DNA from 2 places in the Metabacillus schmidteae genome. Region 1 is predicted to be linked to the other one. Evidence: predicted binding sites of a transcription regulator. Region 1 holds the regulator's gene; the other holds the start of a gene.

Region 1 (9,660 bases):
TCGGCAAAATGACCCCGTAACTTCGGGAGAAGGGGTGCTTTTTAGGGTGAATAGCCCGGAAAAGCCGCAGTGAATAGGCCCAGGCGACTGTTTAGCAAAAACACAGGTCTCTGCGAAGCCGCAAGGCGAAGTATAGGGGCTGACGCCTGCCCGGTGCTGGAAGGTTAAGGGGAGAGGTTAGCGCAAGCGAAGCTTTGAACCGAAGCCCCAGTAAACGGCGGCCGTAACTATAACGGTCCTAAGGTAGCGAAATTCCTTGTCGGGTAAGTTCCGACCCGCACGAAAGGCGTAACGATCTGGGCACTGTCTCAACGAGAGACTCGGTGAAATTATAGTACCTGTGAAGATGCAGGTTACCCGCGACAGGACGGAAAGACCCCGTGGAGCTTTACTGTAGCCTGATATTGAATTTTGGTACAGCTTGTACAGGATAGGTAGGAGCCTGAGAAGCCGGAGCGCTAGCTTCGGTGGAGGCGTCGGTGGGATACTACCCTGGCTGTATTGAAATTCTAACCCACAGCCCTGATCGGGCTGGGAGACAGTGTCAGGTGGGCAGTTTGACTGGGGCGGTCGCCTCCTAAAATGTAACGGAGGCGCCCAAAGGTTCCCTCAGAATGGTTGGAAATCATTCGTAGAGTGTAAAGGCACAAGGGAGCTTGACTGCGAGACCTACAAGTCGAGCAGGGACGAAAGTCGGGCTTAGTGATCCGGTGGTTCCGCATGGAAGGGCCATCGCTCAACGGATAAAAGCTACCCCGGGGATAACAGGCTTATCTCCCCCAAGAGTCCACATCGACGGGGAGGTTTGGCACCTCGATGTCGGCTCATCGCATCCTGGGGCTGTAGTCGGTCCCAAGGGTTGGGCTGTTCGCCCATTAAAGCGGTACGCGAGCTGGGTTCAGAACGTCGTGAGACAGTTCGGTCCCTATCCGTCGTGGGCGTAGGAAATTTGAGAGGAGCTGTCCTTAGTACGAGAGGACCGGGATGGACGCACCGCTGGTGTACCAGTTGTCTTGCCAAAGGCATAGCTGGGTAGCTATGTGCGGAAGGGATAAGTGCTGAAAGCATCTAAGCATGAAGCCCCCCTCAAGATGAGATTTCCCATCACACTAGTGAGTAAGATCCCTGAAAGATGATCAGGTTGATAGGTCAGAGGTGGAAGCGCGGTGACGTGTGGAGCTGACTGATACTAATCGATCGAGGACTTAACCTAATAAAAGCGTAAGCTTAGTGAATTGAATTGTGAATCGTTATCTAGTTTTGAAGGAATATGCCTTCAAACTTATATTATTTGGTGATGATGGCGAAGAGGTCACACCCGTTCCCATGCCGAACACGGAAGTTAAGCTCTTCAGCGCCGATGGTAGTTGGGGGTTTCCCCCTGTGAGAGTAGGACGTTGCCAAGTAAGAAGAGGAAAAAGATCAGTAGAGATACTGGTCTTTTTTTATATGAATTTAAAAAATAATATAAACCGAAGGTTTAGTCTGTAAAGAGGTAGAGACAAAGTAAACTTACTAGCCTGAGGCTTGGGAGAAGCAAGAAGATCAAGGAAGTGCCGAGAGAGAAGACCGGAATGTGCGCAGTTGGCACATGAGGATCTGAACGAACAAGCTGACGCGGAGATTCGCCGCTTATCGCAAGCCGAAATCCGAACACGGAAGTTAAGCTCTCAGCGCCGATGGTAGTTGGGGGTTTCCCCCTGTGAGAGTAGGACATCACCAAGTAAGAAGAGGGAAAAGATCAGTAGAGATACTGGTCTTTTTTGCATGAATTAAATGATTGTAGAAAAACCGAAGGTTTTATCGTAAAGAGGTAGAAACAAAATATACTGTGGATTTTTGGTGAAATTTGTAGAATAGTAGATAAATTAAAATAATCGAAGATAAATTGCTGAAAATCGAAGATAAAATGAAGTAATCGAAGATAAATACACATCATCGAAAATAAATTAATTTAACCCTATGTTAGTGTCTACGCACACAGGCACATGACACTGAACGAACAAGCTGACGCGGAGATTCGCCGCTAATCGCAAACTGAAATCCGACCACGGATATTAAGGTCTCAGCGCCGATGGCAGTTGGGGAGATCCCCCAGAGAGTAGGACATCGCCAAGGAAGAGAAGTAACAGATCAGTAGTTCAATTTGATCTTTATAATATGGAATTCAGCTGATGAATCATATTCTCTAACACTTCTTTGTTATCGTAAAATAAAAAAGTTCTTATGTGATTTAGTATTTAAATAAAAAAATTTGAATATTTGTGTTTGATGGGACACAATCGCGTATATATATAATAAAATACAATGTTTAACTAACTAGGAGAAATGCATATGGAGTTGTTGGGATATATTGATGATGATACATATACGATGTTTTTCCGAATCTTAATTGCAGCGATATTGTGTGGGATTATTGGGTTAGAGCGTGAATTTAAAAGTCATCCTGCTGGCTTTAGAACTCATTTATTAGTTGGAATTGGTTCGTGTTTGATGATGATTCTATCCCTTTATGGTTTTGAGGATTATCTTACGATTAATAGTCAATTTGATCCTTCAAGAATTCCTTCCTACGTTATAAGTGGAATTGGATTTCTTGGTGGAGGAACAATATTAGTTAAAGGAGCTACAGTCAGGGGTCTCACAACCGCCGCTTCTATTTGGATTGTTGCAGGGTTAGGATTAATCATTGGCTCTGGAATGTATATATTAGCATCGTTTACTACAATAATTGTCCTAATGTGTTTAATCTTCCTAAATAAACTTGAAGAGTATATGGAAGTGAAAAAAACGAGAAGAAAAATGAAAGTCGTCGTTCAATCAACTCGATCTTCGGTAGATGAGGTGATTGAAAAATTATTATCCTATAAGATTAAAACAAATAAAGTTGTTATGACTTCATGTAAGAAAGAAAGAGACGGTAAAGTCACCTTTTATTATCAGTTTGATATAGATGTTGATTTAACTCAACACGGAATACTTGAAGAGGTTCTTATAGAAATAAGTGAAGTGGAAAAAATTTATTAAAGAGGTTTTACAAGCTTCAAATTTGGCAATATTTAAAATGAAACAGAAGAGTTGAAAAATTTTTCTGTTCGTTTTATATTTAGATTAAAGTCAAATATAGTCAAAGTCAGGGAGGGGGAGGTTGGGTGAGAAATATTTCAGACATTATTGAACAGTACTTAAAAAGTGTACTGGACAGTAGTGGAAGAGAAATTGTTGAAATAAAGCGCAGTGAAATTGCGGATCGATTTCAATGTGTGCCTTCACAGATAAACTATGTTATTAATACAAGATTTACAATTGAACGAGGTTACGTGGTTGAGAGTAAACGTGGTGGGGGAGGTTATATCCGAATTATTAAAGTTCGCGCTGATAACCAAGCACATCTGCTGGAACAGATATTACGTTTAATTAGCCAACGACTATCACAGGTTGCTGCTGAGGATATTATTGGCAGATTAGTTACAGAGGAAGTTATTTCTGCACGTGAAGCAAAGCTTATGTTAAGTGTTATTGACCGTTCCGTTTTATATATTGAGCTTCCCCATCGGGATGAATTGAGGGCAAGAATGGTTAAAGCCATGTTAACTTCATTGAAATATAAGTGAAAGTAGGGGAGACGGATGATTTGCCAGGAATGTAATGAAAGGCCGGCAACGTTTCACTTTACAAAAGTGATCAATGGTGAAAAAACAGAAGTTCATATTTGTGAGCATTGTGCAAAAGAAAATAGTGAGCTTTTTATGTTTAATTCAAATACAGGTTTTTCACTAAATAACCTTTTAACAGGCCTGCTAAATATGGATCATGGCCTTGCAAAGTCGGAAGAGAAAAGTGTTTTTAAAACAGAAGAAGTCCTGCAATGTGATCGTTGTAAGATGACTTTTCATCAGTTTAAAAAGGTTGGAAGATTTGGCTGTGCTAACTGCTATTCTACATTTAAGGATTATATAACACCAATTCTTAGACGGGTACATGGGGGAAATACAGTTCATTCAGGGAAAATACCTAAAAGAATTGGCGGCAATCTTCATGTTAGGAAAAAGATTGAACAATTAAAGAGTCAAATTCATAGTTATATTGATCAGGAAGAGTTTGAACAGGCCGCTAAAGTCCGGGATGAAATTAGGATGCTTGAAAAGAAAATAAGCAGCTCCAATGAGGAGGGATCATAAGCATGTCACTCCAAAACTTTATGAATAAAGCAATGAGTGCTTGGATGAACCAAGAAGGTCCTGATTCAGATATTGTGTTGAGCAGTCGTATTCGTTTAGCTCGAAATATCGAAAAGTATAAATTTCCAACACTTTCTACAAATGAAGAGTTACAAGATGTTCTAAATTTCTTTGAAAACACATATGCAAATAAAACATTCCAAAATATTGGTCAGTTGGAGCTTCTAAAGATGAATGATCTGCAACCAATTCAAAAGAGGGTGTTAGTAGAAAAGCATTTAATTAGTCCTAATCTTGCTGACCATTCCATTTATGGAGGGTGCTTACTTTCGGATAATGAAGAAGTTAGTATTATGCTAAATGAAGAAGACCATATTCGTATTCAGTGTTTGTTTCCAGGATTTCAGCTTGGAGAAGCATTGAATATGGCCAACCAATTGGATGATTGGATTGAAAATGAAGTGGATTATGCATTTGATGAACAAAGAGGTTATTTAACAAGTTGTCCTACAAACGTAGGAACAGGGCTTAGAGCCTCAGTGATGATGCACTTACCTGCATTGGTCCTCACTCAAAAAATTAACCGAATTATTCCGGCAATTAATCAATTAGGATTAGTTGTTAGAGGAATTTATGGTGAAGGTAGCGAAGCTATAGGGAATCTCTTTCAAATCTCTAATCAAATTACATTAGGTAAATCTGAAAAAGACATTGTAGATGATTTGATTAGTGTTGTTCAACAATTGATTGACCAAGAGAGATCAACCCGCGAAGCCCTTTATCAATCTTCGCATATTCAACTTGAGGATCGGGTTTATCGTTCCTTTGGAACCTTAGCATACAGCCGCATTATTGAATCAAATGAGACGGCAAAGTGTTTATCCGATGTTCGTCTGGGAATTGATTTAGGTATTATAAAAGACGTATCCAGGACAATTCTCAACGAACTTATGATTTTAACTCAACCAGGGTTTTTACAGCAGTATTTTGGTGGACCATTACGTCCTAACGAAAGAGATATTCGACGGGCAGCACTAATTAGGGAGCGTCTAAATCTAGAAATGGATCGTAATAAACGGATGGAGGATGATGAATCATGATGTTTGGAAGATTTACAGAGCGTGCTCAAAAGGTATTAGCACTAGCACAAGAAGAAGCAGTTCGTTTAGGCCATAATAATATTGGAACAGAGCATATTCTATTAGGTCTTGTTAGCGAAGGAGAAGGCATTGCAGCTAAAGCGTTGTTAGCGTTAGGGCTAGGACCTGATAAGATTCAAAAAGAGGTAGAGGGCTTAATCGGAAGAGGTCAAGATGCATCCCAAACAATCCACTATACACCAAGAGCAAAAAAAGTTATTGAACTATCAATGGATGAAGCTAGAAAGCTAGGTCATTCTTATGTAGGAACAGAACATATTCTGCTTGGTCTTATCCGTGAAGGTGAAGGAGTAGCAGCAAGAGTACTTAATAATTTAGGAGTAAGTCTAAATAAAGCAAGACAACAGGTTCTTCAATTACTAGGAAGCAATGAATCGTCAGCAAATCACCAGGGCGGAGGTATTACAAATGCTAATACACCAACCCTGGACAGCTTAGCTAGAGATTTAACAGCTATTGCTAGAGAAGGTAGCTTAGATCCTGTAATTGGTAGAAGTAAAGAAATTCAACGTGTAATTGAAGTATTAAGCAGACGTACTAAGAATAACCCGGTACTAATTGGGGAGCCTGGTGTAGGTAAAACAGCTATTGCCGAAGGTTTAGCTCAACAGATTGTACAAAACGAAGTACCGGAAATTTTAAGAGATAAACGTGTTATGACATTAGACATGGGAACTGTTGTTGCTGGTACAAAGTACCGTGGTGAGTTTGAAGACCGTCTTAAAAAAGTAATGGACGAAATTCGCCAGGCAGGGAATATTATTCTGTTTATTGATGAATTACACACATTAATTGGTGCTGGTGGCGCTGAAGGTGCAATTGATGCCTCAAATATTTTAAAACCATCATTAGCAAGAGGTGAGTTGCAGTGTATCGGGGCAACTACACTTGATGAATATAGAAAATATATCGAAAAAGATGCAGCATTGGAGCGTAGGTTCCAACCAATACAAGTAGATGAGCCAACTGTTGATGAAAGTATTCAGATTTTAAAAGGATTACGTGACCGCTATGAGGCACATCACAGAGTTTCTATTACGGATGAGGCAATCGATGCAGCTGTAAAGTTATCTGACCGCTATATTTCTGACCGCTTTCTACCAGATAAAGCAATTGATTTAATTGACGAAGCAGGCTCAAAAGTACGTTTACGATCTTTTACTACACCTCCAAATTTAAAAGAGCTCGAATTGAAGCTTGAAGAAATTCGCAAGGAGAAAGATGCTTCAGTTCAAAGTCAAGAATTTGAAAAAGCAGCATCTTTACGTGATACAGAACAACGTTTGCGCGAGCAATTAGAGGAAACAAAGAAAACGTGGAAAGAAAAGCAAGGACAAGAAAACACTGAAGTTACGGTTGAAGATATTGCAATGGTTGTTTCGAGCTGGACGGGTGTTCCTGTATCGAAATTAGCTCAAACCGAAACAGATAAACTTCTTAACATGGAAAGCATTCTTCATTCCAGAGTAGTTGGTCAGGAAGAAGCCGTCGTGGCTGTCGCAAAAGCAGTTCGACGTGCTCGTGCCGGATTAAAAGATCCTAAACGTCCGATTGGTTCCTTTATTTTCTTAGGACCTACAGGTGTCGGAAAAACTGAGCTTGCCAGAGCATTAGCTGAATCTATCTTCGGTGATGAAGATGCAATGATTCGGATTGATATGTCAGAATATATGGAGAAGCACTCTACATCTCGTCTAGTTGGTTCACCTCCAGGATATGTTGGATATGATGAAGGTGGTCAGTTAACTGAGAAAGTAAGAAGAAAACCATATTCTGTAGTGCTTTTAGATGAAATTGAAAAGGCACATCCTGATGTATTTAATATCTTGCTTCAAGTGTTGGAAGATGGGCGACTAACTGATTCTAAAGGACGTACAGTAGACTTTAGAAACACAATTTTAATTATGACATCAAATGTTGGAGCTAGTGAGTTAAAACGAAATAAATACGTAGGATTCAATGTACAGGATGAAACACAAAATTACAAAGATATGAAGGGTAAAGTCATGAATGAACTGAAACGTGCATTCAGACCGGAATTTATTAACCGTATCGATGAAATTATCGTGTTCCATTCTTTAGAGAAGAAACATTTAAAAGAAATCGTATCATTAATGTCCGATCAATTAACAAAACGATTAAAAGAGCAAGATCTGTCTCTAGAGCTAACTGAAGCTGCTAAGGAAAAGATTGCAGACGAAGGTATTGATCTAGAGTACGGAGCAAGACCATTACGTCGTTCTATACAGAAAAATGTTGAAGACCGTCTTTCTGAAGAGCTATTAAAAGGAGCAATTAATAAAGGTCAAAAAATCATTTTAGATGTTGAGAATGGCGAATTTGTTGTCAAAACAGATGAAAAAGAAGAAGTAAAGGCAAATTAAAAAAGGTTGAGGCACACTTTATGTTGTGTGCCTCACTTTCTTTTTAATAAATCAAATTCCACTTACATATTCAATGCATGTGATAAAATCTTAAGAACAATAGTCTGACATGCACAATTTATCCCCAATTGAATTGTTTTTATTTCATATCATAATTGGCTCGTCTACTAGCTAACCTAATAAGAGAGGAATATATGAATGGCTAAATCAAAGGTGAAATTTATTTGTCAGTCCTGTGGGTATGAATCGCCCAAATGGATGGGAAAATGCCCAGGGTGTGGTGAGTGGAACAAGATGACAGAAGAAGTATTAAAATCTGCATCACCACGAAGAGCAGTGTTTGCTCATTCTAACCAAACTGTACAAAAACCCTCCCCTATAACAACCATCGAAACAACCCAAGAACCTAGAATATATACAAATTTAAAAGAATTTAACCGTGTATTAGGTAGCGGAATTGTAAAAGGATCTTTAGTACTTATTGGTGGAGACCCTGGAATTGGAAAATCAACATTGTTACTACAAGTATCCTCCCAGCTGGCGGATAACGGAAATGATGTTTTATATATTTCAGGTGAGGAATCGGTAAAGCAAACAAAATTAAGAGCGGATCGTTTAGGTGTAAAGTCAAACAAATTATTAGTTTTATCAGAAACAGATTTAAGTTTTATTTCAAAAGCTATTGAAGATACGAACCCTTCCTTTGTTGTAGTAGATTCAATACAAACTGTCTATCATAGTGAAATAAGCTCAGCACCAGGTAGTGTATCTCAAGTTAGAGAATCAACTGCAGAATTGATGAGAATTGCTAAAACAAAAGGTATTGCAATTTTCATTGTTGGTCATGTTACAAAAGAGGGTTCCATAGCCGGACCTAGACTACTTGAACATATGGTTGATACAGTCCTTTATTTTGAGGGAGAGCGACATCATACATACCGAATTCTGCGTGCTGTAAAAAACCGTTTTGGCTCGACAAATGAAATGGGCATTTTTGAGATGAAGGAAGCTGGTTTAGAAGAGGTTCTAAATCCATCGGAGATATTTCTAGAAGAGCGTTCAAAGGGAGCTGCAGGCTCAACTGTAGTTGCCTCTATGGAAGGTACAAGGTCTGTTTTAGTTGAAATTCAAGCACTTATATCCCCGACGAGTTTTGGAAATCCACGCAGGATGGCCACAGGTATAGATCACAATCGAGTGCCGCTATTAATGGCTGTTTTAGAAAAACGTGTAGGTCTTTTATTGCAAAATCAAGATGCATACTTGAAAGTAGCAGGTGGTGTAAAACTGGATGAACCTGCTATTGATTTAGCTGTGGCGGTAAGTATCGCCTCAAGCTTTAAAGATGCCCCCCCTAAACCGACGGACGTTATAATTGGTGAGGTAGGTTTAACAGGAGAAGTTCGAAGAGTGTCAAGGATTGAACAAAGAGTGATCGAGGCAGCTAAGCTGGGCTTTAAGCGAGCAGTCATACCACACGCAAATATAGGGGGATGGAACCCACCAGAAGATATTGAAATAATAGGAGTAAAAAATGTAGCGGAGGCTCTCCAAAAAACGTTAGGAGGATCGTAAATGACAGAGGTAGAGAGTAAGTCAGGTGAAAAGACCTTAAACGAAATTCTACAGTTTGTTGCACCCGGGACACCCATAAGAGAAGGGATTGAAAATGTTCTCCGTGCAAAAACAGGTGGTTTAATTGTTGTTGGCCATAACGAAAAGGTTAAAAAGATTATTGATGGCGGATTTGCAATCGGATGTGCATTTTCGTCGGCTCATTTGTATGAGCTGGCAAAAATGGATGGAGCCATTATTTTAAGTGACTCTGGAAACAAAATTATGTATGCAAATGCACAACTGGTCCCTGACTCCTCAATTTATTCCTCAGAAACTGGAATGAGGCACAGAACAGCAGAGCGTGTCGCGAAACAGACC
Region 2 (9,660 bases), 1.7 Mb from region 1:
AAGAAACTCTTCAGTCAAACAAAACACTTAGCCGATTTCTTAAATAAATATGTGATAATACGTTTAAAAATACCTTTTCCAATGAAAAACCACATAATATGACCTTAAATGAGCTTTTTAACACTTTTGTACGAATTAGATTGAAAAAACCGCTAATTCTCAAGTTATAATAAAGAAATATTTAGTTTAGATTACTTTTAACGATAAAGTTTTATTCCATCATATAGTCAAACAAAAAACCCGCCAATTGGCGAGTTAGAAAAGCTTACAATAATTTTTCAATTTCATCGAAGTTCCGATATGATTCTAAATAAAAGTCAGCTCCTTGCGAAGGATTCTGAAAGAGGCATGTTAAAATTCCAATTTCCTTTGCTGGCAAAATATCCAATAGACGATCCCCTATTGCTAAATCCACATGATATTTTTCGTGTAGATACCGGTAAGAAGCTGAATCGGGTTTTCTCGGAAAACCATCATCACCTGCTACAATTTCTTGAAAATGTGCATTCCAATGATAATAATCTAAAATCACCTTAACTTCATCCCTCGGTTTATGTGTCATTATCACATTGACATTCGCTTTTCTAAGAATGTCTTCAACATAAGGAAATGGCTTTTTCATTTCCGGAGAAAGAGACTTTTCTTTCTTTTTAAACGTATTAATCTCTTCTTCTGACAAATTAAAGTAATTTGCCGCATGGCTAAAGGACACTTTTAGCTGTTTTAAAATTTCTTGTTTATCAGTACTTCCACCCAAAAGTTCATGCATGACAAGCGTAAATGCTGGATATGTATCAAATAGAGTTCCATCAAAATCCCATAAAATATTCATTCATTCACCTTTACTAACTGTTTTTATTCCACGGTATGTAGCCGTTGTTAATTCTTTAATATATGGTTCCAGATCAGGCATATTCACATCTTTTGCTAATTTAATCGCGTAGTTAATATCATAAGGTACTCTGACAAACTGAATAGAGAAAGGAGCTGCATCTTTTGATTCGTACTCTCCCTCTAAAATGACATAAGCTGAAGAAGTATGATCAAGTGGATTCCCTACACTTCCTGTATTAAAAAGTGTTTTTCCGTTAAGATGTTGGACAAACGCATTATGTACGTCTCCATACCCGACTACATCAGGTTTCACCAATGAGTGACCGGTATATTTCGTGTTTTCAAACATACTGAGACGCTTTTCTATCGAATCCCAAGGTTGGATACGCGTGTATAGGCTGAATGGTGAAGCGTGGAATAATCGGATGAATTTACCACTTATATAAAAATCAAGTGAAAATGCTAATGACTCCAGATAACCATTTTGTTCATCTGTTAATTGTTTTTGATGCCATTTTAATGCTTCAAAATCAGTCTCTTTCGTAATAAAATCATCCCAATTCCCCTTTAAAACCATCTCACATGATTGTTTGATTTTTTCAATTGCCTCAGAAGACCCTGGTCCTTTTCCTACTAAATCTCCAAGACAGAAAATCCTTTTTATTCCTCTTTTTTCTATATCTTCTAGTACAGATGTCAGTGCAGGTATGTTTCCATGTATATCAGAAATAATAGCAATTTGTTCCATAACATATAGCCTCCTCATCACGTCTTGGCAGCTTGTCCTTTAAGAAAACCGAAGTCAATTGCGAATTCTTTGCAAAACGACTTCAGTGTATTTATTTCTTTAGTTTAGCACAAAACTGCGATCATTCCGGCACTTTTTTAACGATCAATAAGACAAGCATTCCTAAACAAACGTATCCAAATATTGGATATAAAGAAGAGATTAAAGAACTATACCCGATCTTACTGATAAATGCCGCTATACACAAAATCGCACACACAATAATTATACTTGGCACATTTATAAATGAAGCAATTTGTCTTTCAAGTCCATACAGATTACCAATAACCGAAGTAAATACTTCTCCATATATTACTGCAATATATATATAATAAACGACATACAGTGTTGATTTCATTACCTCTGCCATTGGAATATCAAATATTTCCACATTTGGTAACGAAGAGAGAGCGATATGACTACTAATTAAAATAGCTGTGAGAAAAAAACCTCCTATCATCCCTCCTCTTTTTAATATTTTTTCATCATTTATTTCAGTTGCTAATGGGACAAGAACTGCTGCTGACATCGTTAAATTAAATGCAGCATATGAAAAGCTTGAGAGAATCCATTTATACGATGCTGAAGATTGTTCAGGTAATATTTGAAATGAATCGATCGAAAATGCTTGTACAGCTAACAACAAACTAAAAACAATCAACATTGGAACGACAATAAGATTCACACTAAAAAGTCCTTTTATTCCGAAAGTCATAACAGCAATCGTCAACAATATGGTAATGACCACACCAAGTCGAACTGATAAGCCAAGCTGTTCTTTAAAAATAGCTCCTGCTCCTGATAACATGATGGATGTTAATCCTACTAACACAATAAGCATAAATATATTGACGAATCTGCCGAATTTTATCCCAAATAAATAAATCATCACATCCTGGTACGATGTAGCTTGTATCCTTTTGGATAAAATAAGCATTTTCGTTCCAACAAACATAAAAAGAATCCCAGCTAACAAGATACCTGCAAGTCCAAAAACGCCGTATTTTGTAAAAAATTCAACAATCTCTCTTCCAGTTGCAAATCCAGCTCCCACAACAGTCCCTATATAAACAGCCGCTATTTGAAAAGGAGCGATCCAAGATCTTCTCATCCAGTACACCTCACTAAAGTTATACAAGCTTGTATCATTATATGAAGGAAAAATAGGAAGATTCTAATTCGTTTCTAAACGCTTGGAAAGAATTGCTTAAATCAAAATAGTTGAAAGTCAAAAAAGGTCAAAGTATACTATGGTCAAAGAAGGTCAAATAAATGATCTTTATTTTTTATCCCATTAGTCAAAGTTGGTCAGAACCTACTCATCACGACTATTATGAAAAGGAGTTTTGAATAATGCAATGCGAAAACTGTAAAACAAATAAAGCTACTATTCATTTAAATATTCAAATTAACAAACAACAAAAACAACTAACTTTATGTCCAGAATGCTATGCATCATATAAACAAGCTATTCCTACTGGTTTAACAGGAGGATTATCTTCATTTTCATTTGATCATTTTTTCAAAGGTTTTCAACCACAATCATCAGGTATGGAACAAACGCAGACACAAGCTCAGCAAGGTGGAGGAGGTATTCTTGACCAACTAGGTAGAAATTTAACTTCTGCTGCACGTGCGGGTATCATTGATCCTGTCATTGGACGTGAGGATGAAGTAGACCGGGTTATTGAGATTTTAAACCGTCGTAATAAAAACAACCCTGTCCTTATTGGTGAGCCAGGTGTTGGAAAGACAGCAGTTGTGGAAGGTCTTGCCCTAAAAATTATAAATGGAACTGTCCCTGCTAAGCTTGCAAACAAAGAGGTTTATTTACTTGACGTTGCATCACTAGTCGCAAACACAGGTATTAGAGGCCAATTTGAAGAAAGAATGAAGAAGTTAATTGAAGAGTTACAAAACCGTAAAAATATCATTCTTTTTATTGATGAAATTCATCAAGTAGTAGGTGCAGGATCTGCCGAAGGCTCCATGGATGCCGGAAATATTTTAAAACCTGCTTTAGCTAGAGGTGAATTACAATTAGTTGGAGCAACCACCTTAAAGGAATACCGTCAGATTGAAAAAGACGCAGCTTTAGAAAGACGCTTCCAACCAGTAATGGTTCATGAACCTACTCTTGAAAAAGCGGTTGAGATTCTCAAAGGAATTCAAGTAAAATATGAAAGCTACCATCAAGTTACTTACTCCGATGAAGCCATTAAGGCTTGCGTAAATCTCTCACATCGCTACATTCAGGATAGATATCTTCCAGATAAAGCGATTGACTTACTTGATGAAGCAGGTTCGAAAAAGAACTTAATGCAACTCTCACCTACTAATAATGAAATTGAGAAGCGTTTAGTTCAATTAAAAAATGAAAAACAAGAGGCAACAAATGCTGAAAACTATGAACTAGCTGCAAAGCTACGAGATGAAGAAATAAAGCTAGAAGCACAAATAAATCAATATGAAGCTACTGAAAACCTAAACGTTACTGTCGAAGATATTCAAACGATTATCGAATCTAAAACAGGTATTCCAGTTGGAAAGCTTCAGCAACATGAGCAATCACAAATGAAACATTTAGAAAAAAACCTTTCTAATAAAGTGATTGGCCAAGAAGATGCGGTTAAAAAGGTTGCAAAAGCAATTAGACGAAGCAGAGCCGGTCTGAAATCTAAAACTAGACCAATTGGTTCCTTCCTATTTATTGGTCCAACTGGTGTTGGTAAAACCGAGCTTACTAAATCATTGGCAGAAGAGTTATTTGGTACAAAAGATGCAATGATTCGCCTTGATATGAGTGAGTATATGGAGAAACATACTGTTTCAAAAATTATCGGTTCACCTCCAGGTTATGTTGGTCATGACGAAGCCGGGCAGCTAACAGAAAAAGTTCGTCGAAACCCATATAGCATTATATTATTAGATGAAATTGAAAAAGCTCACCCTGATGTTCAGCATATGTTTTTACAAATTTTAGAGGATGGTCGCCTAACAGATAGTCAAGGTAGAACAGTTAGCTTTAAAGATACAGTCATTATCATGACAAGTAATGCTGGTGTCGGAGAAAAACGTGTGACTGTTGGCTTTGAAACCTCTTCTAATACTGCAGTTGAAGAAAGTAAGCTTTTAGAATCGTTAGGAGCATTCTTTAAACCTGAATTTTTGAATCGATTTGATAACATCATTGAGTTCTCTTCATTAGAAAAAGAAGACCTCATAAAAATTACGACACTAATGATGGACGAGCTCGCTGAATCCTTATTAGAACAAGAGATTTCCATAACAGTTACTGATGAAGCTAAAGAAAAGCTGGCGACACTTGGCTATCATCCAGCATTTGGAGCCCGTCCACTACGCAGGGTTATTCAAGAGCATGTAGAAGATAAAATTACAGACCTTTTGTTAGATCAGGAAAAAATTAAACAACTTATCGTTGATGTAGAAAATAATGACATCATCATTATAAGTTGTTAACCACTGAAGGATTGTCTGAATTGGACAATCCTTTTCTTATGGATGTTTTTTTAGTAAAAGCTCTTCTAAATCAACTAAAAAAAAAGACCCTTTTTATGTTACTATTTTCATAATGTACTATTTATAAACATCTTCAACACAAGGAGGGATATACCATGTTATTGATACGATTTTTTTTAAAGGCCCTTCAAATGAATAGTTGGGTACTTATTCTCGCGACTATAACTCTTGTACTATCAAGTAGTTATATTATTTATTATATTGAACCTGAAACATTTACTACTCCATTCGAAGGTCTATGGTGGACGATGACAACTGTTGCTACTGTTGGATATGGAGATGTTTCACCTGCAACAGTAAGCGGAAAAATCTTTGCTATGTTTTTATACATTATTGGAATTGGACTTATGAGTATTTTTATCGGAAAAGTAATCGATTTCTTTAGCATTCGAAAACGATTAAAGGAGGAAGGAAAATTGACGATAACGACGAAAAATCACATTCTATTAATCAATTGGACAAAAAAGGCTGCTATTACACTTGATGAACTTTTAAAAGCATTTGAACATATCCAGGTTGTTATCATTGATGAGCATTTACCTAAAACACCTCTCCACCATGACAGAGTAGAGTTTGTAAAAGGAAATCCTGCGAATACTTCTGTACTTGATCAAGCAAATATCCTTCAATCTAAATCTATTATGATCTTTTCTCCTGACGATCTTCAAACTGCTTCTCAGGCTGATGGTCACACATTATTAATCGCTTCTATGATTAAAGGCATTGAAAAGGAGAAAAGCAAAAAACTATATACTCTCTGTGAGGTTACGAATTCAGCACATATTAATGCTTTTGCGCATGTAAATGTTAATGAATACATAACGGCTAACGACACAGCTGCACATCTTGCTGCACGTTCTATACTATTTAATGGATCAAGTGAAGTCATTCGGCAACTCACAAGCAATGAAGGATATGACTTATACTCTGTTCCTAAAAAATCAGAATGGAGAACTTATGAAGATGCAAGAAAGGACCTTTCTAAACATGGAGCACTTCTAATTTCAAACGGCAATGATTTTTCAATAATTAATCGACTTCATGAAAGGATACCTGAAGAAGCAAATTTATTCATTATTTGTAATGATGATAGTTATATGAATATCATTACTTAACTGCCATAGAACAAGTGAGAATCTAAAACTTCCTCCCTATTTTCTCACTTGCTTTTCCCCATATCTTTTTTCTGATATTAAACATTGGCATGGCATGTCTCCAAAACACATATACATGCTATGAGGTGTTGTTTATGAAAGGACGATCAACAACGATTCTACTATTTATTTCATTCTTTTTTCTCCTATTTAATGGCTCTGCCATTGGATTCATTTTGTTACACTTTAAATTAGGAGTCGGCTTTGGAATAGCATTATTTTGCAGTACGAGTTTATTTGGTGCACTCTTAGCAATGATCGCATCAGAAAAAAATTCAAGCTTCTACTCTCGTTTATTGTTCTACTGCAATCTGATCATTACTTTACTCCCCTTCTACTATTTTGGTATTGCACTCCTTTTTAGTTAATCATGCTCAGTCAAACGACTGAATAATCTCCTTCTCATTACTGATCTATTTTTCCATCAGTTTGCCGACGTCATATTTTCATATCTCCTCTATGATGAAATTAACAAAATCGTTGATTGGAGATGAAAAGTGATGTTTTTTAATGAGTACACACATAAAATACTTTACGAATTTTTTGTAGAAGAAATTGAAGTCCAACTAATTGAAATGAATATGTATGAAAATCAAAATAATGATGTGCTAAATACTTCTCCCCCTAAAAACAGTTGATCAATGAAAAGAATATGATAATCGCCCTCTTTGTCATATTCTTTTCACAACTTCTCTTGAAAAAACCTAAAGTTTTTCCTTTTTCCTCCGATATAATACATAAGAAAAATTTGAGGAATTTGGTGATTTACAATGGATAAAACGTCATTACTTGGTTTACTATTAGCAGCAATTGCTGTTGGAGTTGGGATGTTTATGAAAGGTGTTAGTCCCGTCGTACTTATTAATCCGGCTGCATTATTAATTATTATTTTAGGTACAGCTGCTGCGGTTGTGATTGCATTCCCTACCAGCGAAATTAAAAAGGTCCCAAAACTATTTGGAGTCATTTTCAAAGAACAAAAAACATTTACTATTCAAGAATTAATTCCTTTATTCTCTGAGTGGGCTCAAGTTGCCCGTAAGGAAGGCTTACTAGCACTTGAAGCAAAGATAACTGAAGTTGATGATCCCTTCCTAAAGAGTGGGTTATTAATGGCTGTTGATGGTCAAAACGCAGAATTTATACGCGATGTTATGACCGAAGAAATTGAAGCGATGGAAGATCGTCATCAGGCCAATGCCTCTATTTTCACCCAAGCAGGAACATATGCCCCAACCCTTGGTGTACTTGGAGCAGTAGTTGGATTAATCGCTGCTCTTTCTGATATGAGCAATACAGATGCTTTGGGTCATGCTATTAGTGCTGCATTCGTTGCAACACTATTAGGAATATTTACAGGCTATGTTCTTTGGCATCCATTTGCAAACAAATTAAAGCGCAAATCAAGACAGGAAGCTAAGGTAAAGCAGGTAATCATCGAAGGTGTGCTTTCGGTATTAGAAGGACAAGCACCAAAAGCAATTGAACAGAAATTAGCCACGTATTTACCTGTTGCTGAAAGAAATAAATTAAATGCTTCTATTTCTGAGGGAGAGAGCATAGATGGCTAAAAAGAAAAAACATAAACATCATGATGAACATGTAGATGAGTCATGGCTTGTCCCTTATGCTGACTTATTAACATTACTTCTTGCACTTTTCATTGTTCTATTTGCTATGAGTTCAGTTGATGCACAGAAATTCCAACAAATCGCCAGATCATTAAATGCAGCCTTTACCGGCGGGACTAGTGTGTTGGAGTACCCCAGCCCAACACCAGAAGCTCAAACGGAGCAACTCAATATGGATAAAGAGCAATCTGAAGAAAATATAGAAGAAGCCCAAAAACGTATAGAACAACAGAACTTACAAAAAGTACAGGATAAAATAAATACTTATATTAAAGAAAATAATCTTGAATCAAACTTACAAACAACTTTAACTGACGAAGGATTAATGATTACAATTTTAAATGATATTTTCTTCGATTCAGGCAGTGCAGACATACGATCTAAGGATGTTCATTTGGCAAGGGAAATATCTGAATTACTTGTTATGAATCCTCCTCGGAACATTATTGTTAGCGGTCATACAGACAATGTCCCTATTAACAACTCCGATTTTGATTCAAACTGGCACTTAAGTGTCATGCGCGCTGTGAATTTTATGAAAATACTGATTGAAAATGATAAACTCGATGCTAAAGCATTTAGTGCTAAAGGATTTGGTGAATACAAACCGGTAGCAAGCAACGACACGAAAGAAGGAAGACAGAAAAACCGCAGAGTTGAAGTTCTTGTGTTACCGTATGAACAGAAAAATTAAATAAAAAAGGATGATCCTAAAAGTTTCAGGATCATCCTTTTTTAAAATTTACTCACCTTTCATAATATCATTAGCATGAAAGCCGACCTTTTTAAGAAGCTCAGTAACTAGGTTTTTCTCTTCATCAGTCAATACACTAACGATTTCAGCAATTTTTTCTTGATGTGCAGGAAAAATCTCTTCAATTAGTTGCTGTCCATTATCAGTGATTTGCGCATGTGTAACACGACGGTCATTAGGACATGCTCTTCTTTCCAACAATCCTTTTTGCTCTAATTTATCAACAACATATGTGATGCTTCCACTTGCTAGGAGTATTTTTCCACCAATCTGCTGTAATGGTTGTGGACCTTTATGATATAGCAGCTCAAGAACAGCAAACTCGGTTGGATTTAAATTAAATGTAGATATATGTTTATTCACGACATCATTAAAAGCCCTATGCGCGCGTGAAAGAACGATAAAAAATTTTAAAGATTCTTCAATATTCTTTGTTTTTTCCATTTTTCTCAACCCTTTAAAAAAATTATCTTGAATTCAAAATATTGATTTAGCATAATAATAGACTATGTTCATCAGATTGTCAAACTCCTAAAAAGTTCAGCGTAAATAAGACCTTTGTTTAAAAATATCTTACACAAGTTTTCAGTTCGTATCAATAAATACCCATCTTAGAAATAAAGATCCATAAGCACACCGAGCCCACTTCATCATATACTTACATAGAGTCGTTTTTACTCCGTGTATAAAAAGTCACACATAATTCGATGAATTCTTTGTTCAAATCAAAAGATTTGCATTCGTAGTATAATTTCAAACAATTTTGTTTCTTGATCGTATTAGTTTAGCTATAATAGTGCTAAATAGCAATTTTGAACAAAGGGTATCCATAGTTAAAGGAGAAAACTCATATGTCTGATGTAATAATAGGTAGTATTTTATCAGCCCTATCAACAGGATTAGGTGCTATACCAATCCTTTTTCTACAAAAAACCATTACACATCGCTGGAGAGACATTT

The links. The regulator CtsR, encoded in region 1, represses protease genes until heat stress. The targets are predictions, from matches to a motif close to ATGGTCAATAAAGGTCAAACA.
Region 2: the regulator CtsR is predicted to act here: its motif matches at 2,872-2,892, upstream of HWV59_RS10115 (ATP-dependent Clp protease ATP-binding subunit).

Annotation. Positions count from the first base shown of each region.
Region 1 covers NZ_CAESCH010000001.1:427,565-437,224, forward strand. The annotation lists rRNA gene HWV59_RS02010 (23S ribosomal RNA) at 1-1,213, shown strand, start outside; rRNA gene rrf (5S ribosomal RNA) at 1,291-1,406, shown strand; gene HWV59_RS02020 (MgtC/SapB family protein) at 2,335-3,027, shown strand; gene HWV59_RS02025 (CtsR family transcriptional regulator) at 3,153-3,614, shown strand; gene HWV59_RS02030 (UvrB/UvrC motif-containing protein) at 3,630-4,181, shown strand; gene HWV59_RS02035 (protein arginine kinase) at 4,184-5,281, shown strand; gene clpC (ATP-dependent protease ATP-binding subunit ClpC) at 5,278-7,725, shown strand; gene radA (DNA repair protein RadA) at 7,924-9,300, shown strand; gene disA (DNA integrity scanning diadenylate cyclase DisA) at 9,301-9,660, shown strand, end outside.
Region 2 covers NZ_CAESCH010000001.1:2,116,718-2,126,377, reverse strand. The annotation lists gene HWV59_RS10130 (HAD-IA family hydrolase) at 266-832, opposite strand; gene HWV59_RS10125 (metallophosphoesterase family protein) at 833-1,582, opposite strand; gene HWV59_RS10120 (YkvI family membrane protein) at 1,704-2,732, opposite strand; gene HWV59_RS10115 (ATP-dependent Clp protease ATP-binding subunit) at 2,975-5,101, shown strand; gene HWV59_RS10110 (potassium channel family protein) at 5,257-6,276, shown strand; gene HWV59_RS10105 (hypothetical protein) at 6,411-6,683, shown strand; gene motA (flagellar motor stator protein MotA) at 7,086-7,886, shown strand; gene motB (flagellar motor protein MotB) at 7,879-8,640, shown strand; gene HWV59_RS10090 (MarR family winged helix-turn-helix transcriptional regulator) at 8,689-9,144, opposite strand; gene HWV59_RS10085 (ZIP family metal transporter) at 9,552-9,660, shown strand, end outside.